Regions from separate parts of the Leifsonia sp. NPDC102414 genome, predicted to be linked through region 2. Evidence: riboswitches for the same ligand, from Rfam matches in the RefSeq annotation. Region 2 holds a riboswitch; the other holds the start of a gene.
The links. A riboswitch is a leader RNA that binds a small molecule or an ion and turns the genes downstream of it on or off. The one in region 2 is predicted to bind thiamine pyrophosphate.
Positions count from the first base shown of each region.

Region 1: another riboswitch for thiamine pyrophosphate. It lies ahead of ACIRCZ_RS00850 (YkoF family thiamine/hydroxymethylpyrimidine-binding protein); the one in region 2 lies ahead of ACIRCZ_RS02885 (ECF transporter S component).

Region 1 covers NZ_JBIWKN010000001.1:189,397-200,088, forward strand. The annotation lists gene ACIRCZ_RS00835 (energy-coupling factor transporter transmembrane component T family protein) at 1-623, opposite strand, end outside; gene ACIRCZ_RS00840 (ABC transporter ATP-binding protein) at 620-2,266, opposite strand; gene ACIRCZ_RS00845 (ECF transporter S component) at 2,263-2,901, opposite strand; gene ACIRCZ_RS00850 (YkoF family thiamine/hydroxymethylpyrimidine-binding protein) at 2,898-3,542, opposite strand; TPP riboswitch at 3,604-3,713, opposite strand; gene ACIRCZ_RS00855 (asparaginase) at 3,779-4,774, opposite strand; gene gabT (4-aminobutyrate--2-oxoglutarate transaminase) at 4,771-6,132, opposite strand; gene ACIRCZ_RS00865 (OsmC family protein) at 6,170-6,643, shown strand; gene ACIRCZ_RS00870 (hypothetical protein) at 6,739-6,984, opposite strand; gene ACIRCZ_RS00875 (CGNR zinc finger domain-containing protein) at 7,052-7,567, shown strand; gene ACIRCZ_RS00880 (1-acyl-sn-glycerol-3-phosphate acyltransferase) at 7,536-8,294, opposite strand; gene ACIRCZ_RS00885 (hypothetical protein) at 8,354-9,220, opposite strand; gene ACIRCZ_RS00890 (aminotransferase class III-fold pyridoxal phosphate-dependent enzyme) at 9,229-10,575, opposite strand; gene ACIRCZ_RS00895 (FKBP-type peptidyl-prolyl cis-trans isomerase) at 10,659-10,692, shown strand, end outside.
Region 2 covers NZ_JBIWKN010000001.1:622,880-633,571, reverse strand. The annotation lists gene ACIRCZ_RS02910 (metallopeptidase family protein) at 1-213, shown strand, start outside; gene ACIRCZ_RS02905 (hypothetical protein) at 263-529, opposite strand; gene ACIRCZ_RS02900 (ATP-binding protein) at 526-1,152, opposite strand; gene ACIRCZ_RS02895 (energy-coupling factor transporter transmembrane component T family protein) at 1,136-1,915, opposite strand; gene ACIRCZ_RS02890 (ABC transporter ATP-binding protein) at 1,912-3,447, opposite strand; gene ACIRCZ_RS02885 (ECF transporter S component) at 3,462-4,088, opposite strand; TPP riboswitch at 4,121-4,221, opposite strand; gene ACIRCZ_RS02880 (spore germination protein GerW family protein) at 4,263-4,598, opposite strand; gene ACIRCZ_RS02875 (endonuclease/exonuclease/phosphatase family protein) at 4,709-5,620, shown strand; gene dinB (DNA polymerase IV) at 5,699-6,967, opposite strand; gene ACIRCZ_RS02865 (aldo/keto reductase family protein) at 7,032-8,036, shown strand; gene ACIRCZ_RS02860 (hypothetical protein) at 8,135-8,782, opposite strand; gene ACIRCZ_RS02855 (MDR family MFS transporter) at 8,916-10,598, opposite strand; gene ACIRCZ_RS02850 (TetR/AcrR family transcriptional regulator) at 10,595-10,692, opposite strand, start outside.

The DNA of each region.
Region 1 (10,692 bases), 430 kb from region 2:
CGCTCCCCGCGGCGGATCGAGCCGACGAGCAGCGCGAACACCGACGCGACCAGTCGCCGCAGGCGTGCCGTCGGGCGTCCCGTGCGTCCGAGCGGGCATCGGACGAGCTGCGCCTGCCGGATGGTCGTCCACTCGGCGCCGAGGTCCTGCAGCATCCGGTAGCCGGCGAGGATCGCGTATGCGACTCGCACGTTCAGTCTCGCCTGCTGATGCAGGCTGTTGACGAGGGCGACGCCGTCCGTCGAGGAGAGGAACGCGACCGCGAGCAGCCCGGTGAGCATGGTGCGCCCTGCGAGCGCGAGGCCGACGAGGATTCCTTCCGAGGTGACCCTGAGCATCCCGGCCTGCCAGAGCACCTCGCCCGGCCGGGTGAGCACGTTCACGACGAACACGCTGAACGCGAAAAGCAGGAACGGGGCGAGCGAGCGGGCGAGGGATGCGACGGGCATCCTGGCGCCGATGGCCGTGGCGGCGAAGGCGACGAGGAACAGCACGGAGGGGGTCACGGGATCGAGCACGAACATCACGGTGAGCGACACCACGAGCATCAGCAGCAGCTTCACGCTCGGGTTGCGCCGCGCGAGCGGGGAGTCGGACACCGTGCGCGCGAATGCGGCGGTCACGACGAGACCCGCGCGCGGTCGACGGCGGCGACGGCCTCGCGCAGCTGCCAGGCCGTCTCGCAGCGCCCGGCGAACCAGCGGAGCAGCCGGGACGGATGCACGCCGGCCGCTTCGAGCAGGTCCGGTCGCCGCAGGGCGGTGAGCAGGTCGCCGTCGTAGAGCACACCGCCGTCCGCGATCACGATCACCCGGTCGGCCAGTGCGGCGACCACGCGGAGGTCGTGGCTCGCGAACAGCACGGCCCGCCCTCCGGCCGCGGTCTCGCGGAGTACGTCGGCGACGGTTGCGGTGTCGCGGCGGTCGAGCCCGAACGTCGGTTCGTCCGCCAGCAGCACGGAGCGTCCGTGCGCGAGCATCGCCGCGAGGCTCAGCCGCCGCTTCTCGCCTCCGGAGAGCTGATGCGGGTGCCGGTGCGCGAGGGAGGAGAGGCGGTGTCTGGCCAGCGTGCGCGCGACATCCAGGCGCTGGACGTCGCGTGCATCCAGGCCGTACATGAGTTCGCGCTCGACGGTGCCGGCGACGAACTGGTGCTCCGGGTTCTGGAAGACGAGCCCGGGCCGCTCTCCGTCGACCCGCCCGGCGAGCGGGCGGAGCAGCCCGGCGAGGGTGCGAAGCACCGTCGACTTGCCAGCACCGTTCGCGCCGAGCACGGCGACGATCTCCCCGGCGTGCATGGCGAGGTCGACGTCTCCGACCACGGGAGAGCTCCGATGGCCGACGCTCAGCGCGCTGGCGGTGAGGAGCGGCGCACCGAGCGGGCCGGCGGCGTCCTCCGTCGCGGGTCCGTCGTCCGTCCGGACCGGGATGCACGACTCCAGGAAGGCGTCGAACGTCCCGTCGGCCAGCCGCCCTGCCTGGCCGGTGACGGCCTGCAGCTCGGTGTTGAGCGGCAGCCAGCAGCCGAGGGCGTGCAGGGTCGCCGCGTTGGCGGAGAGGACATCGGCGGTCGGGCCGTCCATCAGCACCGTCCCATCGTCGTCAATGGCGACGGCGCGCTCCGGCAGGCCGGACACCCCGGCGTCGCCGGCGAACTCGTCGAGCCGGTGCTCGACCAGCACGACGGCGGGGCGCGTGTCTCGCACGGCGGCGTCGACCGCCTGCCGCACCGCGTGCACGCCCCGCGCATCCAGCATCGAGGTCGGCTCGTCGAGCAGGAGCACGGCCGGGTGCGCGACGATGGCTGCAGCGAGAGCGACGCGCTGCAACTCGCCGCCCGACAGCTCGGCCGTGGCGCACCCGGCCAGCGCCGTCGCTCCCGCAATGCGGAGGGCCGCGAGCACGCGGTCGTGTATCTCGGCGGGGGGAACAGCCGCGTTCTCCAGGACCAGGGCGAGCTCCGCATCCACCTGGGGCAGGCAGACGCCGGCCGACGGGTCCTGGCCGACAGCGCCGATGATGGGAGAGCGGTCCACGACGGGGCTCGCCTCTGTGACGCTGTCGCCGATCCGCACGGTGCCGTCGAGCGTGGCGTTGACGCTGTGCGGGATGCTGCCGGAGAGCACCTGCAGCAGCGTCGACTTGCCGGAGCCCGACGGCCCGAACACCAGCACCCGTTCTCCAGCCCCGACCACGAGATCGACGCCGCGCAGCACGGGATGCTCCTGTCGCGCGTACCGGACGCCGACGCCGTCGACGGCGATCACCTTACCGCCGCCGTGTCCCGTCCGATGGCGAAATTGTCGACCGCGCCCGTGCGCGCGATCGCCAGCACGAGCACCTTGGCGAGCAGGCCGCCGACGATGGCGCCGGAGAGCATCTGGATGACGAATCTCGTCCAGAACAGATCGGTGCCGTACCAGCCCGACCGGAACGCCGAGTAGAAGAACACCGCGCCGGCGCCCAGCGCGCCGGACAGCATGTACCGCACCCAGCCGTAGCTCCGGTAGCGTCCGGCCGCGAACGGCAGCTCGCTTCCCGCGCCCTGGATGGCCGCGGCGATCAGCAGCGTCGGCCCGACCGCCGAGCCGAGGAACACCACCTCGATCACCGAGGCGATCACCTCGGAGACGACCCCGGCGAACGGCCGCCGCACGATCGCGATGGCGAGAGGGGCCACCAGCAGCCAGCCGCCGAGCAGCACGTGCTGCACGAGATCGCCGAACGGCCCTGCCAGCGCGGACAGGGCGATCCAGCCCTGCACCAGCGCCCAGTAGAGGAAGCCGAAAACCACCCCGAGCACGACGACGAGCATGAGGTCGCGCAGCGACCACCTGGTCGCGCTGCCGGGTGCAGCGGTGTTGCGTGCAGCGCTGTCGGGTGCAGCGCTGTCGCCGCTCATCGGGACGCCTCCGCGGTGCGGGCGATGCTCGGGCTGTTCACGGACACGGTGGCGTGCGTCGTCACGTGCGCGACGGTACGGCCGACGCTCGCCCACGCCGCCGTGATGGTCGCGAGGATGTCCGCGACATCGCCGGAGAGCCTCGTGACGTAGTGGTCGCTGCCGACGAACGTCCCGCTCGCCTTCGCGTCGTCGATGGCCGCGTAGATGTCGCGCATGTGGTCGGCGCTGCGCTCTGGACTGCCGTGGTCGTCCAGCGGGTACAGCGCCCACTGGGCGACAGCATCCACGCCCGTCGTCGGCACGGTCAGGGGAGCCTCGGAGAAGACCGGGGGGCGGTCCGGCCGCTCGCAGGTGATCTCGCCTGGGCAGCCGCGGGAGAGCATGACGGTGGCGACGACGTGGCGGCCGCCGCGCGACGCGGCGGCGATCAGGCCGCTGACGTAACGAGCGATGTCCTGCTCGGCCCCGGTGACCCAGGTGCTGATGGGGTCGGTCTCGACGGTCAGACCGTCGCGCGGCGTCTCGGCGATGGCGCCCAGGATGACGTCGACGAAGTCGTCGGCCATCACCGAGAGTGTGATCCGTCCGCCGACGCCGAATTCGCGCAGCTCGACGGATGGGGTGGGTTCGTTGTGCACTGTCGTGCCCTTCCTGTCGGAGGTGGGGCACGGGAAACGCCGGCGCGCGGGCGCGCACCGACATGCGAGAAATCAGCCTCCCTGCGCTGGCATGATCCAGATCAGGTTCGACGGTCGAAGCGTGTGACGCTTCCTCTCAGCCCGGTTCACCGGACTCCCGTGTTCGTGACCACCCTAGCGTGGTCACGAACACGGGTGCACGACGGCACCGGGTGCACGACGGAACCGGATGCGCATCAGGCGTACGACGCGCGGATCTCCCCGACCTGCACGCCGCGGCCGAGCACGGCGAGGTCGAGCCGGGGTGCGACCGCTGCGACCGCTTCGCGCTCGACGGCGCCCGCGTCGGCCAGCAGGGACAGCGCGACGATGGTCGCCGCCCGCAGGCTGCCGTCGAGGACCTTGAGCGCGACCGTGGTGCCATCCGGCGCCGCCATGACCATCACGCCCTCCGCGCCGAGCTTGGCGAAGATGCCGAGCTCGTCGATCACGATGGTGTTGGCGCGGCCGTGGCCGTCGATGGCCCAGCCGTTGGCGAGCACGGCGTTCTTGAGGCTCGCGGCGTTGCGGTAGAGCGCGAACGGGGAGCCGTCAGACGCCGTCGCGATGCGCTGGATGCCGCGGGCGAGGGTGCTGAGCGCCATCGCGAAGACCGGGGCGCCGCATCCGTCGACGCCGGTCGCGACGACCTTGTCCCCTGTCAGCCGCTCGACCACATCCCGCACCTGTTGCTGCATCGGGTGCTGGGGGTCGAGATAGCTCTCAGTCGGCCAGCCGTTGACCATGCAGGCGAGCAGCATCGCGGCGTGCTTGCCAGAGCAGTTCATGAACAGCGGGCGCTTCACTTCGCCTGCGCGGATCGCGTCGTCTCGCGCCGCGGAGTCGAGCGGCCAGTCGTTCGGGCACTGCAGAGCGTCCTCGGTGAGCTGCGCCTGTGCCAGCAGGCCGCGCACGACGGACAGGTGCGCCGGCGTTCCACCGTGGCTGGCCGTTGCCAGCACAGCGGCGGCACCCTCCAGCGGGACGCCGGAGCCCATGACCGCGATGGCCTGGAACGGCTTCAGACTCGACCGGGGGAACACGGGGGCGTCCGGTGCGCCGAGCGACCGGACGACGGCGCCGTCCGGGCCGAGCACGATGGCGGAGCCGAGGTGGCGGGACTCGACGAACCCGCTGCGCTCGACCACAGCCAGCTCGACGGCCTCCTGTCCGGTGAAGACCGCGGGGCTCACAGCGCTGCGAAGGCGTCGTCGAGCACCTGCACGGCGTCGGCGATCAGCGCGTCGGAGACGGCGAGGCTCGGCAGGAAGCGCAGGACGTTCCCGTACGTCCCCGCGTTGAGCACGAGCACGCCGTGCTGCGCTGCATACGCCACGATGGAGGTGACCGCCTCGGCGTTCGGATCCTTGGTGGTCGCGCCGGTGCCTGGCTGGACGAGCTCGATGGCCAGCATCGCGCCGATGCCGCGCACGTCGCCGATGATGTCGTACTTCTCCTGGAGTGCGAGCAGCGCCGGCTTGAGCGCCTTCTCGATGCGCTTGCCCTCGTCGAGCAGGTCGTTCTTCTCGATCGACTCGAAGACCGCGACCGCCGCGGCAGCCGCGACCGGGTTGCCGCCGAAGGTGCCGCCGAGGCCGCCTGGCTGAGCGGAGTCCATGATCTCGGCGCGGCCGGTGACGGCGGCGAGCGGAAGGCCGCCCGCGATGCCCTTGGCACTCAGCACCAGGTCGGGGACCAGGCCGAAGTGCTCGCTGGCGTAGTACGCGCCGGTGCGGGCCATGCCGCTCTGGATCTCGTCGGCGATGAACACCACGCCGTTGGCCGTGCACCACTCCTGCAGGGCAGGGAGGTAGCCGTCCGCCGGGACCATGAAGCCGCCCTCGCCCTGGATCGGCTCGACCACGAGGCAGGCCAGGTCGGATGCGCCGACGACCTTCTCGAGGTATGCGATGGTGCGCGCCGCTGCCTCGGCCCCGCTGAGGCCGTCGTGATACGGGTACGAGCTGGGGGCGTGGTAGACGTCGCCCGCGAACGGGCCGAAGCCGGTCGCGTACGGCATGGCCTTGAAGTTCATGGCCATCGTGAGGTTGGTGCGGCCGTGGTATGCGTGGTCGAGCACGGCGACGGCGCGGCGGCCGGTGTGCTTGCGGGCGATCTTGACGCCGTTCTCCACGGCCTCAGCGCCGGAGTTGACCAGCACGGTCTTCTTGGCGTGGTCGCCGGGGGTGTGCTCGGCGAGCAGCTCGGCGACGCGCACGTACTCCTCGTACGGAGTGATCGTGAAGAGCGTGTGGATGACGTCCTGCAGCTGGGCGGCAGCCGCATCCACCACGGAGGTCTCGGTGTGGCCGACCGTCGTCACGCCGATCCCGGCGCCGAAGTCGACGAACTGGTTGCCGTCGACGTCGACCAGGATGGCGCCGTTCGCCTTGGCGATGTAGACGGGAAGGGTGGACGAGACGCCGGTGGGGACGACAGCCAGACGTCGCTGGTGCAGTTCCTGGGACTTCGGGCCGGGTACGGCCGTGACGATGCGGCGTTCTTGCGCAACGCTGTAAACGGGCGCGCTTGTGCTCAGAGTGTCGGTCATGATGTGACGAGTTTAGCTCCGGTGGCAGAATCGGACCATGAAGCTCGAGCACAGCTACGCGATCGACCTGGAATGGACGGGCAACCGGGGGAGCGGCACCAGCGGCTACAAGGACTACGGGCGCGAACACGTCATCACCACCGAGGGCAAGCACGGCATCGAGGGGTCCGCCGACCGCGCCTTCTTCGGCGACCGCGACCGCTGGAACCCGGAGGAGCTGCTGCTCGCGGCCCTCAGCCAGTGCCACATGCTCAGCTACCTCGCCGAGGCCGCGCGTGCCGGAGTGGTGGTCGTCGGTTACACCGACGCGGCGACGGGCGTCATGGAGCAGACCAACGACGGGGGCGGCCACTTCACCAGCGCGACCCTGCGCCCGCTGGTGACCATCGCCGACCCCGCCCAAGCCGAGCTCGCCGCGTCGCTGCACGCCCCCGCCGCCGCCAAGTGCTTCATCGCCGCTTCCGTGAACTTCCCCGTCCACCACGTCCCCGAGCTCCTCACCCTCGCCTGACGATCGAGCCGGGACTCGTGTACGCGAAACCCTGGCGTGTCGCGTACGCAAGTCCCGGCTCGAATGCTGCGGGAGGTGGGGAGAGGGGGAGCGGGTCAGGCGCAGCCGAAGCGGGCCTGAGGGACGGCGGCGGCGGCGGGAGCGGGCGCCGAGGCTGGGGCGGGCGCTGCGGCGCTCTCGGACTCCGCCCAGCGGTGGATGGCGGCGGCCCAGCGGCCGTCGCGGGTGAGCGGCGGTGGCTGCTCGGTGCCGGAGTCGCGGCGCCTGCGCAGCATGGCCTGTTCGCGTTCGCGCTCGCCGAGTTCGGCGATCGACGTCAGCCACAGTGTGAGCGGATGCATGATAACCACCTAACTTGTTTTGATGGTTAGAGCATACCGTAACCAGTTATCGAGTTACAATGGTTACATGCGTACGAATGCACCCGAGCTGGGCGCCGACCTGCTGGTCGACTTCCTCAACACCTACGACGTGGAGGACGACGTCGACGCCATCGACGACGCCGCCGGATTCGCGGCGTGGGCAGAGGCGCGCGGCGTCGAGCCGGGGGATGCCGCGGAGACCAAGCGGGTGCGGGATGCGCTGCGCTCGGTGGTCGACGGAGAGGCCGCCGACCTGCCCTCCGTCGAGCTGGAGACGATCTGCGGGGAGCGCTCCGTCTGGCTCACCGCCCGCACCGCGGCGCAGGCGGCCGTCGCGAGCTCGCTGGTACTGAGCATCCAGGGCAAGCTCGAGCGGGTGAAGCTCTGCGGAGCAGACGATTGTCGTTGGGCGTTCTACGACAAGTCCCGCAACGGTTCACGCACCTGGTGCAGCATGGGCGTCTGCGGCAACAGGCAGAAGGCCCGCACCTACCGCTCGAAGGCGGGGGAGACCGAGGCGGAGCCCGAGCCTACCGCCGCTCGGGATGCAGAGCCCGCTTGACCCGCTCCACCGCGTTCGCGGGCGGCGCCTCGTTGTAGCGCTCCGCCAGCTCCTGCCCGGTGAGCCCGTGGATGGCGGCCATGATCTCGTCGGTGGCCTGGCGCCGCGCGCGTCCCGACTCCGCCGAACCGTACTTGCTGACGTCGATCGGCTCGCCGAACTTCACGGTGAACTTCCGGATGCGCGGCACCTTCGCCCCGACCGGCTGCAGCTCGTTCGTTCCGATCAGCCCGACGGGAACGACCACCGCCCCTGTCGTGAGGGCGAGCCAGGCGACGCCTGTCCGTCCTTTGTAGAGCCGTCCGTCCAGCGACCGCGTGCCCTCCGGATAGAGGGCGAACGCCGCGCCCGTCTCGATGATGCGCTTGGACTGGTCGAGCGCATCCTGCGCGGCCTGCCCAGCGCCACGCTCGACGCCGACAGCGCCGATCGCGGTGAAGAAGGTGCGGGACAGCCAGCCCTTGAAACCGGTCCCCTCGAAGTAGTGCGACTTGGCGAGGAACTGCACGCGCCGCGGCGCCATCAGCGGGATCACGATGCTGTCGATGAAGGACAGGTGGTTGCTCGCCAGGATGATCGCTCCCGTGCGCGGCACGTTCTTGCGCCCGATGATCGTCGGCCGGTAGAGCAGCCGGGCGATGGGCGCGATGACCGTGCGGCCGAGCAGGTAGACGAAGCCGGGCTTCTTCACCTCGGTCGTCCCAGCGTCGGGTTCGGTCGTCGTCACGGATACGAGCGTAGTCGCGGGTGTATGCCGCGCGCGGAATGCGCGAGAGGCCAGTGGGATCAGCCGCCGTCGAACGGCCGGAGCGGCGCGCAGCCGAATCCGCCGGCGTAGACCAGGCAGGCCGGAACGAAGCCGCTGAACCGCACGGCGAGCGGCGAGCCGAACCACGCGTTGTACAGCCGCGAGAAGTTGAGGTTGCCGAACGTGGAGCACGCTCCTGCCGGGCCGGTCGGTTTGGCGAGAGTCTCGGCGTTCGGCTGGTACGGCGTGTAGTTGTAGAGGTTGGCCGTCGCCTGGTTGGCGATGGTCACTCTGCTCGTGCCGCAGGCGGCGTTCGGGTGGTACTGGATGGTGTTGTCGCCGACCTGGTACCGCCAGTCGCCCGGATGCACGGTGTACTCCCGGAACTGCCAGGCAGCCCGGTACACCTGGTTGAAGAACCCGAAGAACTTCTTGTCGCACTCCGCGGTGTCGGGGCAGGCGTATCCCGTCGCCTTCTGATACCCGGATGCGCTGGGCGCGGTGAGCAGCGACTGCTCCTTCTGCAGCAGCACCAGCAGCACCCGCGGGCTGATCGTGCACGCCGTTGCCACACGGGCGATGATGCTGCTCGCCCGCTCGTCCCGCTGACCGCGGATCGCCGTGCAGCGGTCCTTCGACGCTGCGACGTTCGGGGTGTCGATGCGGTAGCGCGACAGACAGGGCACCCCGTCCGTCGGCTTGCAGGTGCGCGCGTCGAGGAACTCCTGGATGTCGGCCTGCGTCATCGCGTTCGGGTTGAAGAAGCTGTCGTCGCTGATGATGTCGCCCGGGTCGAACGACGGCTTCTGTTCCGCGAACACGCCGACGGCGGGCACCAGGGTGAAGACGGCGGCCAGGGCGGCCACCCCCGCGATGGCGCGCCAGCGTCGGCGAAGGAATCCCACGGTCAGGCTCAGCCGAAGGTGGCCAGTGCTTCTTCGATCACGGTCGCAGCGTCGTCGATGAGCTCCTCGCTGATCACGACCGAGGGGAGCAGGCGCAGGACGCTGTCCCAGCTTCCTGCGTCGAGGGGGATGACGCCGTTGGCGGTCGCGTGCGCGAGAACGGCCTTGAGCGCATCCGGGTTGGGGGTCTTGGTGCCGGGCACGACGAGCTCGATGCCGAACATCGCGCCCTTGCCTCGCACCTCGCCGACGACGGCGAAGCGGTCGGCCCAGTCGCCGATGCGTGCCCAGAGCGCCCTCTCGACCCGCTGCGCCTCGGCCAGCAGGTCCTCCTTCTCGAAGACGTCGAACACGGCGAGAGCGGCGGCGGTGGAGACCGGGTTGCCGCCGAACGTGCCTCCGATGCCGCCAGGCTGGACCGCATCCATGATCTCGGCGCGCCCGGTGACCGCCGCGAGCGGGAAGCCGCCGGCGATGCCCTTGGCGCTGGTGATGAGGTCGGGGACGACGCCGTGGTGCTCGATTGAGTACCAGGTGCCCGTTCGGCCGATTCCGGCCTGGATCTCGTCGGCGACGAAGACGATGCCGTTCTCCGTGCAGAACTCCGAGAGCCGCTTGAAGTATCCGGGGGCCGGGATGATGATGCCGCCGTCGCCCTGGATCGGCTCGACGAACAGGGCGGCCAGTTCGGTGGCGCCGATGTGGGTGTTGATGTAGTCGATGGTGTGCTCAGCGGCCTCTTCGCCTGTCATCCCCTCCGGGTCGCGGAACGGGTAGCTGATCGGGACGCTGTAGATCTCGCCGGGGAACGGGCCCATGCCTGCGCGCTCCGGCCAGGGGCGGTACGTCATGGCCATGGTGAGATTGGTGCGGCCGTGGAAGGCGTGGTCGAGAGCCGCGATGGCGCGACGGCCGGTGAACTTGCGGGCGATCTTGACGGCGTTCTCGACCGCCTCCGCTCCGGAGTTGACCAGGATGCTGTGCTTCTCGAAGTCTCCTGGCGTGATCTCCGCCAGCCTCTCGGCGACCCGCACGTAGTTCTCGTACGGGGTCACCGTGAACAGCGTGTGCGTGAGCTTCGAGGCCTGCTCGAACGCCGCTGCAGCGACCTCGGGATGCGCGTGGCCGATGGTCGTGACGCCGATGCCGCAGCCGAGGTCGATCAGCCTGTTGCCGTCCACGTCGACCAGGATCGCGCCGGAGCCGGACTCCATGTAGATGTTCGCGAGGGTCCCAGCGCCGCGGCTGACCGACGCGACCCTGCGCTCCTGCAGCTCGATCGAGCGGGGGCCGGGGAGGGCGGTGACGAGGTTGCGGGTCTGCGGAACGGAGAATTCGCGAGTCATGTGCTCCATCGTATGCGGCGCTCGCTGTCAGGTTCGGCAAAGGCGGATGAGGCAGACTGGGTACCCCTGCCCGCATTCCGGAAAGAATCACCGTGCGCAAATCCCTTTCGATCGTCACCGCCGCCC
Region 2 (10,692 bases):
CTCGGCCTCTACGACGGCGTGGCGCTCACCGAGCGCGACAGCTACGGCTTCGGCGAGATGCCGGACCGCATCATCCTCTACCGCGAGCCACTGCTCTCGATCAGCGAGAGCATCGACGAGCTCCGTGACGAGATCCACGTGACGCTGGTGCACGAGATCGCGCACTTCTACGGCATCGACGACGACCGCCTGCACGAGCTCGGCTGGGCGTAGACCCCGCAGCCGCCCAGCGTCGAGCGTCGAGCGGGATCCGCAGCGCGGCCTAGAGGGACTCTTCCTCTTTCTCGGTCTCGACGGGGTCGCTGTCCGGGGCGTCGAAGGAGTACGAGACGTACTTCTCGCCGCCGACCGTGCGCTCGGCGCCCGCGACGTACCAGAACAGCGACTCGAGGCCCTCGATCGCCGCGACAGCGCCGATCCGCTCGTCGACCTTGCCGCCGATCAGGAGGCGCCGCTCCGTCGTGCCTGCCAGCGGGCCGTCGACGTACTCGACGATGTATTCGGTCTCAGTCTGTTCTGCAGCGGTCATGTACCAACGTTAGCCCTCAGAGCGCGCTGTCGGGCTGTGTCGAGCGGCCAGTCGGTCACGTCGAGCACCAGTGAGGCGTTGTCCCTCGGCCGTTCGCGCTCGACGTAGCGCTCGAAGTCGTGCTGCCACTGGTCCCAGTGCGTGACGAAGGAGAGCCCGTCGCGGGCGAGCGCGCGCTCCTTGCGGAGGGCGTCGTCGGCGTCGAGCCACAGCGCGAGGTCGGCCAGCGCGACATTGGCCATGGCCAGCGTGCCGCATCCCTCGACGATCAGCGGCGCACGCCCGTCGACGGTGTGCCACCCGGCCGGAGCATCGGCCGTCCAGTCCCACTGCCGCCAGCGTCCTGCACCGGATGCGCGGAGCGGCCGCAGCAGGTCCCACCCGACCGCGACGCTTCCAGCATCCAGCCCTCCCCAGCCGGGGTAGAGGTCGTCCATCCGCACCAGTCGCGGCGTCGCGTCTCCCGGCCAGTCGGCGACCAGCACGTCGGCGAGCGAGCTCTTGCCCGCCCCACTCGGACCGTCGATGAGGACGACAGGCGCGGCCTGCCTAGCCGCCGCATCCCGGATCGCCCGCTGCACGGCGTCGCGCAGCCGCAGCTCCCCCTCACGCGCCGAAGACATGCCACGTCCCTGCTGCGATGGCCGCGCCCGCCGCCGTGACGGCCACCGTCGCCGCGACCACGAGCGTCGCCCAGTCCCTGCCCCTGAACACGCTCTGGCGCGCCCAGGTGCGCGTGCGGGAGGAGCCGAACCCGCGGGCCTCCATCGCTGTGGCGAGCTTCGTGCCGCGCCGGATGGACAGCACGAACAGGGCGAACGCCTGACCGAGCATCCTGCGCAGCGCACCGCTCTCCGAGATGCCGCGCGCTCTGCGGGCCAGCGTGAGTGCCCTCCAGTCGTCGGCGAACAGGCCGACCAGTCGCAGCCCGGCGAGCCCGCCGAGCACGAACCGCCCAGGCAGGCGCAGCACCTGGGCGAGCCCGTCCGCGAGGTCGGTCGGGTCGATCGTGATGAACAGCAGCACAGCGGGCAGACCGATGGCCAGGATGCGGAGGGTGGTGGCGACGGCGAGCTGGATGGAGCCGTCGCTGACCTCCACGAACATCCACTGCACGTAGACGACGCCGCTGGTTCGCCCGTACAGCACCGTCGTGATCCCGGCGAGCGGAGCGGCGATCCAGATCGGCGCTGTGCGCACGACCAGCACCCGCCACGGGATGCGCGAGAAGCACAGCAGCACCAGCTCGATGCCGAGCGCCACGGCGGCCGAGACGATGTCGATCGACAGCAGCAGCACCACGGTCACGATCAGGGCGGCACCGAGCTTGGCGACAGGGTTGAGGGCGGCGAGCGGACCCTGCCGCACCGGGGCGATGATGCTCATGCCGCCACCTCCGACGACGCGCCGAGCAGCAAGCGCCCTGCGCCGATGGCGGTGACGAACTCCTCGTCGTGCGTTGCGGCGACGACGGCGCGCCCGTCCGCGCGTAGCTCCGCGATCATCTCGACCAGCCCCGCCCAGGTGTTGGCGTCCTGCCCGAAGGTCGGTTCGTCGAGCACGAGCAGCGTCGGCCTGGTGGCCAGCGCTGTCGCGACGGAGAGACGGCGCTTCTGGCCGCCGGAGAGGGTGAACGGGTTCGCGTCGGCGAACGGCGCGAGCGCCAGCCGGTCGAGCAGCTCGTCCACCCGAGCGCTGATCGCGTCGTTCGGCTCGTGCATGGCGCGCAACCCGATGGCGAGCTCGTCCCTGACCGTCGAGGCGACGAACTGGTGCTCCGGATTCTGGAACACGCTCCCGACGCGCGTGAGCAGATCCCTGGAGCGCCACGCGGACGGCTCTGATGCGGCGTCGCCCGCGAGAGCCTGCTCGGCGCGGAGGACGCCGCCGAGCGGTGGAAGCAGCCCGCCGAGCGTGAGCGCGAGCGTCGACTTGCCTGCGCCGTTGCGACCGACCAGCGCGAGCGCAGAGCCCTCGTGGATGCGCGCATCCACCCGGTCGGGCAGCGCGGCAGCATCCTGTGCCTGGGAGCGAGCGGCCCGCCTGCTCCCCCGCTTCGCGCGGCGGGCGATGGCAGGGCCGCGGCCGAATGCCAGCGCCTCTGCTGTCAGCAGAGGAGCGCCGACGGCCACCTCGCTCGCGACGGGAACCGGCTCGTCCGGGAGCCAGACGCCCGCTCGGCGCAGCTCGTTCGAGGCGTCGGCGAGCACAGCATCCGGGGGTCCGTCCGCGAGGACGCCGCCGTCGGCGGCGAGCACGATCACCCTGTCGACCAGCCCGCGCCAGACGGAGACGCGATGCTCCACCACGATCAACGTCGCCCCCGTGGCCGCGATCACCGACGCGACGGCCTCGCGCACCTCGATCACCCCCTCCGGGTCGAGGTTCGCTGTCGGCTCGTCGAGCAGCAGCAGCCCTGGACGCATCGCCAGCAGCCCAGCGAGCGCCAACCGCTGCTTCTGCCCGCCGGAGAGCTGCCAGGTGGGGTGGTCGAGCGGTACCCGCAACCGGACGGCGTCGAGGGCGTCCAGCACCCGCGGCCAGATCTGCTCGCGGGGCACGGCGAGGTTCTCGCAGGCGAACGCCACATCGTCGCCGACCCGCGCGAGGATCACCTGCGAGTCAGGGTCCTGCAGCAGCAGGCCGCTCGCGCCGCGCGCATCCACCGGTCGTCGGCCGCCGACGGTCAGCGAGCCCGTCGCCTCTCCGTCGTCGTCGCCGCCGAGCACACCGGCCAGTCCGGCGAGCACCGTGCTCTTGCCGGCGCCGGAGGCACCGAGCAGCAGGACGCGCTCGCCGGGCTGGATGCTCAGGCTCAGCCCGCGGACGGCCCAGGCGTTCCGCCCGGAGTAGCGCCAGCCCCAGTCGTCGACCCGAACGGCGGCCGGGGCTGACGGTCCGTGCCGACCATCGTCGATGGCGCGTCCGATGATCAGACCCTGCCTGTCGCCTCGCGTCCGGACGCGAACCGGCTGAGCGCGCCTGTCTTGGCGATGGCGCGGACGAGCAGCCAGGACAGCAGTCCGGCGACGACGATGCCCGAGATGGTGGTCGTGATCGTGTATGTGACGACGAAGCCGAGTTTGGAGCCCGGGTACCAGTAGAGGAGGTCGAGGATCGACTCGGCGATGCCGGCGCCAGCCCCGGCCAGCAGTGCGACGGGGAGCCGCCAGTTGGCGTAGAGGAACGCGGCGAAGACGATCTCGACGCCGAGCCCCTGCACCAGCCCGGAGATGAGCGTGGCGAAGCCCCACTGCGTGCCGATCAGGGCGGAGACCGTCGCGGCCACCAGCTCGGTGTACACGGCAGCGCCCGGCTTGCGGACGATGAGCGCGCCGAGGACGCCCGCGAACAGCCACGGGCCGTTCAGGATGCCCTGGAAACCGGGGAGCACGGCGCTCACCGGACCGGAGATGGGGTTGTCGAGCTGACCCCACACCCAGAAGACGACGCCCGCGGCGACGGCGACGACACTGGCGACGACGATGTCGACGACCCGCCAGCGGAGGACGCGAGCCCTGCGATCGGTGGTGGTGCTCGGAGAGATGGTTGCGTGCACTGTTCGTGCCCTTTCATTCGTGGAAAGAGGCACGGGATTCGAGGATGTCTCCCTGCGCTGGCATGATCCAGATCAGGTTCAACGGTCGAAACTTGAGAAGTTTCCTCTCAGCCCGGCTCACCGGACTCCCGTGTTCGCGTTCAGTCTAGTGCGTCTGGCACTCTGCCGACGCTGCTACTTCTTGAGGGCCTTGATGATGCGCGCCCACGCGTGACCCGCCACCCACACGAACGGGATGGCCACGGCGAGCAGCGTGATGATGTTCGGCCGGAAGTGCACGCCGGTCTCGTCGTTGATGTATGCGCCGAACGGGATGCTCACGCCTCCACCACCTGCGCCGCCTGGCGCGTCTGCGTCCTCGCCCTCACCCGCCGATCCGGCGCCGAAGCCGTACTGCACGGCGGCGACGGGCACGATGGTGGTCCCGTCGATCTCCACGGGCTCGCCGTAGACCGACTTGATGCCGTTTGAGCTGATCGTTTCCGCGAGCTTCAGGGAGATGTTCGTCATGCAGCCACCGTACCCTTCCCCTCCCAGCCTCACCAGGGCAGTCCCCAGGCCGCGTCCAGCGTTTGCGGCGGGTTCTCAGGAGTCGACCGTGAATAATCGTCCGAGTGTCGATGATCCGTTCCAGCCGTGGCCCGCGCGGCATCGTCGTCGGCCTGCTCGCCCTGATGACCGGGGCCCTGCTGCTCTGGCACGATCTGCTGCCGAACATCGGGGGCTCCGCGTCGCTCGTCGAGACCTTCCTGCCCTGGCTGGGAGTCTTCATCCTGGTGCTCGGCGTCGCCGCCTTGGTTCGGCTGTCGGTGTTCGGGACGCTCTGCGTCGCCGCGGCCGCCGCCGTCTGGGGCACGCTGTTCCTGCCGACGTTCCTCCCTGGGATGCACGCGGGCGCGCCGTCGCTCACGGTCGCGAGCGAGAACATCCACGCCCAGAACAGCGCGGCGGGCAGCATCGCCAAAGACCTCGCCGACCGCGCCCCGGACGTGATCGCGCTGCAGGAGCTCGACGCCACCGCGCGCGAGACGGTGTCCGCGGTGCTCGATCCCGGGTATCCGCACAGCGCGATCGTCGGCACCGTCGGACTGTGGAGCAAGTACCCGATCAGTGACGAGCAGCGATTGGACCTCGGACTCGGCTGGGACAGGGCAGTGCGCGTCGACCTCGACACCCCTGGGACGCCGACGCGGGTGTACGCGGTGCACATCGCGTCGGTGCGTCCAGGGGCGTACCAGTCGAGGGACACTATGCTCGCCCAGCTCGCCGAGACGGTGAAGGCGGATGACTCGGCGAAGCTGATCGTGGTGGGCGACTTCAACACCGCCAGCACGGATCGGAAGTTCCAGCCGCTGCTCTCCACCCTCACCGAGGCGCCGGACAACACGCTCGGCTTCGGGTTCACCTGGCCGGCGGAGTTCCCCGTCGCCCGGCTCGATCACGTGCTCGTCCGCGGCCTCACGAATGTGACGAGCGACGTGCTCGCCGACAACGGCAGCGACCACCGCGGCATCCTCGTCGGGGTGCGCTGAGTCACGCTCAGCGCACCGGCGTTCGTCCGCTCGGGCGTTCAGTCGCTCCGGCGTTCGGGCGTTCAGTCGATCAGTCGTTCAGTCGCTCAGCCAGCGCGGGTTGCGCCCGTCGTCGGCCGCCGCCTCCGCGTCGCGCTGGCGCTTCACCAGCGACGCCGGCCCGATCATCCCGCGGCCGAAGCGCGCGCTGACAGCGTCGAGGGTGCGCTCCGTCTCCCGCCACTCGTCGTCAGGGTCCCAGAGGGCCAGGCTGTCCCCTCCCGCTTCGAGCAGCTGCTCCGCCCGCACGCCGATCAGCCGGATGGGCGTGCGACCGAGGTCGAGCCCTTCGTAGATCTGCCACACCTCCTCGAAGATGCGCCTTCCGACATTGGTCGCCTCGCCGAGGGTGCGCGACCGCGTCACCGTGCGGAAGTCGGAGAACCGGAGCTTCAGGGCGACCGTGCGCCCCTCGAGGCCGTTCTTGCGAAGGCGCTCCCCCACCTGGTTGGACAATCGCAGCAGTTCGCGGCGCAGCCGGTCCTGATCGGAGACGTCCGTCTCGAAGGTCATCTCGTGCCCGACGCTCTTCTCGCGCGTCTCCGTCACGACCGAGCGCGGGTCTCTGCCGTTCGCGAGCTCGTGCAGCTTGCTGCCGGACGCGTCGCCCACCGCCTTCTGCAGCACGGAGAGCGGTGCGTCCGCGAGGTCGGCGACGGTGCGCATCCCGAGTCGTTCGAGCGCCTGCTGGGTGCTCGCGCCGACGCCCCAGAGCGCGCCGACAGGGAGGGGTCGCAGGTAGTCGATGATCGCCGACTCCGGGATGACGAGCACCCCGTCCGGCTTGGCGCGACCGGAGGCGAGCTTGGCCATGAACTTGGTCGGCGCTGCCCCCACCGAGCAGGTGAGGCCCGTCTCCTCGAACACACGTGCTCTGACCAGCTCCGCGATGCGTTTCGGCGAGCCGAGCAGCCGCCTGGCGCCCGCGACGTCGAGGAACGCCTCGTCGATGCTCAGCGCCTCGACCAGCGGAGTCACCTCGGAGAAGATCGCCATGACCTTCTCCGAGTACTCCTTGTACTTGTGCATGTGCGGAGGCAGGATGATCGCCTGCGGGCACAGCCGGATGGCCTGCGACATCGGCATCGCCGACCGCACCCCGAACTTGCGGGCCTCGTACGTGGCGCTCGTCACAACCGAGCGAGGGCCCGGGTGACCGACGATGGCGGGCTTGCCGCGCGCATCCGGCCGGTCGAGCAGCTCGACCGAGGCGAAGAACGCATCCATGTCGACGTGCAGGATGGTGGCGGACGAGTCGTCGATCGGCTCGGTCGTCACCCGCCTATCGCTGCCGTCCGCTCGTCCCACTCCACCAGCTTGCCACGCTCCCCTGACAGCGGTGCAGGATCGCCGGTCGGGTAGCGTGAACACCATGGAATTCAGGTACCTCGGCAACAGCGGACTCAAGATCTCCGAGATCATCTACGGCAACTGGCTCACCCACGGCTCCCAGGTGGAGAACGACATCGCGCTGCAGAGCGTGCGCGCAGCACTGGATGCGGGCATCACCACGTTCGACACGGCGGACGCGTACGCCAACACGGCGGCGGAGAAGGTGCTCGGCGACGCCCTGAAGAACGAACGGCGCGCGTCGCTGGAGATCTTCACCAAGGTCTACTGGCCGACCGGCCCCAAGGGCCACAACGACGTCGGCCTCTCCCGCAAGCACATCTTCGAGTCGATCGACGGGTCGCTCCAGCGCCTCGGCACCGACTACGTCGACCTCTACCAGGCGCACCGCTACGACTCGGAGACCCCGCTGGAGGAGACGATGCAGGCGTTCGCCGACGTCGTCCGTGCCGGCAAGGCGCTCTACATCGGCGTCTCGGAGTGGAACGCCGAGCAGCTCCGCGCCGGCGCAGCGCTGGCGAAGGAGCTGAACGTCCAGCTCATCTCCAACCAGCCGCAGTACTCCATGCTGTGGCGGGTCATCGAGGGCCAGGTCGTCCCCACCTCCGCCGAGCTCGGCATCTCGCAGATCGTCTGGTCGCCTGTGGCGCAGGGCGTGCTGACCGGCAAGTACCTGCCGGGTGCGGAGGCCCCGGAGGGCAGCCGCGCCGCGGACAGCAAGGGCGGGGCGAACGCGATCAAGTCGTTCATGAACGACGACGTGCTCACCGCCGTACAGCGCCTCCACCCGATCGCGGACGAGCTCGGCATCACCATGGCGCAGCTCGCCGTGGCGTGGGTGCTGCAGAACCCGAACGTCGCCGGCGCCATCGTCGGCGCATCCAAGCCGGAGCAGGTCGCGTCCAACGCCGCTGCCGCCGGCATCCGCCTCTCCGGCGACGTGCTCGCCCGCATCGACGAGGCCGTCGGCGACGTCGCCGTCACCGACCCCGCCGAGACCGTCTCCCCCGCACACCGCCCGGTCTGACCCCATCATCGAGCCGGGACTCGTGCACGCCTGAGCACGGCGTGTCGCGTGCACAAGTCCCGGCTCGATGATGTGGACAGGGGCCGGGAAGAGCGGGGTCAGACGAGGGCGGCGACGACGGGGGCGAACCAGGAGCGGAAGGCGCGGGAGTCGTCGCGGAGGCTGGTGCTCAGGATGACCGAGTGCGGGCCGACGATCCAGGCGCCGCTCTCCTCCAGGGGGAGCACGGCGAGGTCGAGGCGGAAGTATCCGGCCTGCCTGCGCAGCTCATGCTCGCGGTCGCGCACCACGTCGACGATGTCCGCCGCCCGTCTGGCGTGCGTCTCGATGCTCGCCCGCGCGTATTCGTCGTGCCGTTCCGTCGCCCACAGCAGCGCTTCGTCGAAGTGCTCCAGGATGAGGTCCTGCAGCTCGATCGCGCGGTCGAACGCTGTGAAGTGCGGCGGCTGCAGGAGCGAGCCTGCCGCTCTTCGCTCCCTGTCGACGGTGAACTCGAACCACGCCAGCCACTGCTCCTCCAGCGAGCCGCGCCCCTGCCCTGGATGCACGGCCGGGCGCCGGGCGGGAAGCACCGGCAGCGCGCCCGTCGCCGGATGCAGCACGGGCGCCACCGCGGGAGACAGTCGAGGGATGACCGGATCGCCGATCCCGTCGAGGTGCCCCAGGTCGCGGAGGGCGAGCGCCATCAGCAGGTCCCAGGGGCAGTCCTCTGTGACCTGCCATCGAAGGGTGCCCTCGACGAACATGCCGTCATTGTAGGAGCGTCGGCCGCGCGTGACCAGTGTCCGGCCCGCCGCCAGGCGCGCCGGAGCCGGCGCCGTCACGAAAACGGCCCGCCCTCCCGAAGCCGGGGAGGGCGGGCCGTGGACGTCCAGCGGGTCAGCTCCGGATGAGAGTGCCGTCCCGCTCGTCGTCCAGAGAGGCGGGCGCCGTGTCGGACGCCGCCTCCGTCTGGTCGGCGGCGACCGCATCCAGCACGGGATGCGTCGAGCCGTCCGTCTCGATCGACGTCACGACCGCGTCGCGCTCGATGGTCGTCGCCAGCGGCTTCTCCACCACGAACAGCAGCAGCACGGCGGCGACGAGCAGCAGCGGCACCATGTAGAGGAAGACCGGGGTGAGGGCGTCGTTGTACGACCCGACGATCACGTCGCGGATCGGCGTGGGAAGGCCCTTGACGATGGCCGGGGTCAGCGAGTTGCTGCCGCCGCCCGCCTGTGCGCCCGCCGGCATCCGCTCGGTGAGGAGCTGGGTGAGTCGGGTCGCGAACAGGCTTCCGACGATCGCCGAGCCGAGCGACGCGCCGATCTGGCGGAAGTAGTTGTTCGACGCCGTGGCCGTTCCGACCTGACTGACCGGGAACGAGTTCTGCACGATCAGCACCAGGATCTGCATGCTCATCCCGAGCCCGACGCCCATGATGGCGAGGAAGCTGCAGAGCACCCAGATCGGCAGGGTCGGGGTCATGGTCGACAGCAGCACCAGGGCTCCTGCGACGATCACGGTTCCGGTGACGGGCAGCCACTTGTACCTGCCGGTCTTGCTGACGAGCTGGCCGGAGACGATCGAGGTGATGAGCAGTGCGGCCATCATCGGGATCATCAGGAACCCGGCCTCTGTCGCGTTCGCGCCGGTCACCATCTGCAGATAGGTCGGCAGGTATGCGAGGGCTCCGAACATCGCGATGCCGATGATGAGACCGGCGATCGTGGTCAGGTTGAAGTTGCGGTCACGGAAGAGCGCGAGCGGCATGATCGGCTCCGCTGCGGCGCGCTCCACGAACACGAACGCGATCCCGGCCACGACCGTGCCGACGATGAGCGAGAGGATGACCGGCGAGTTCCAGTCATACGTCGTGCCGCCCCAGGTGGTGACGAGCACCAGGCAGGTGGATGCGATGGCCAGCAGCCCCATGCCCGCCACGTCGATCCGCGGCTTGCGCTGAGCGTTCTTGGGCAGGCGGAGGAAGGCGACAGCGGACGCGATGGCGAGGATCCCGAGCGGGATGTTCATCCAGAATGCCCAGCGCCAGCCGATGCTCTCGGTGAACCAGCCGCCGAGCAGCGGGCCTGCGACGCTCGACAGGGCGAAGACGCCGCCCATGATGCCCATGTACCGTCCACGTTCGCGGGCGGGGACCACATCGGCGATGATCGCCTGCGACAGGATCATCAGACCGCCGCCGCCGAGACCCTGCACGGCGCGACCGACGATCAGCCAGGTCATGTCGCCGGCGAGGCCGCCGATGACGGACCCGGCCATGAACAGGCCGATGGCGATGATGAACAGCCCCTTGCGGCCGATCAGGTCGCCGAGCTTGCCGTACACCGGCAGCATGATGGTCGAGGCCAGGATGTACGCCGTGGTCACCCACAGCATGTGGTCGACCCCGTTGAGCTCGCCGACGATGGTCGGGAGGGCCGTGGAGAAGATCGTCTGGTCGAGGGATGCGAGGAGCATCGTGACCATCAGGCCCGCGAAGAGCAGGAGGATGGTCTTCTTCTGAGGAGATCCGGCGGACGGTGCGTCCGCGGTCTCCTGCCGTGTTGCTGTCTGACTCATGAGAGTGCCTGAATCGCCTTTCCTGCGAGCTCGACGGCTCGCGTCCGAAGTTCGTCTGCGTCGCGCTCCGTGCCGTCCGCCACCCACTCCTTGA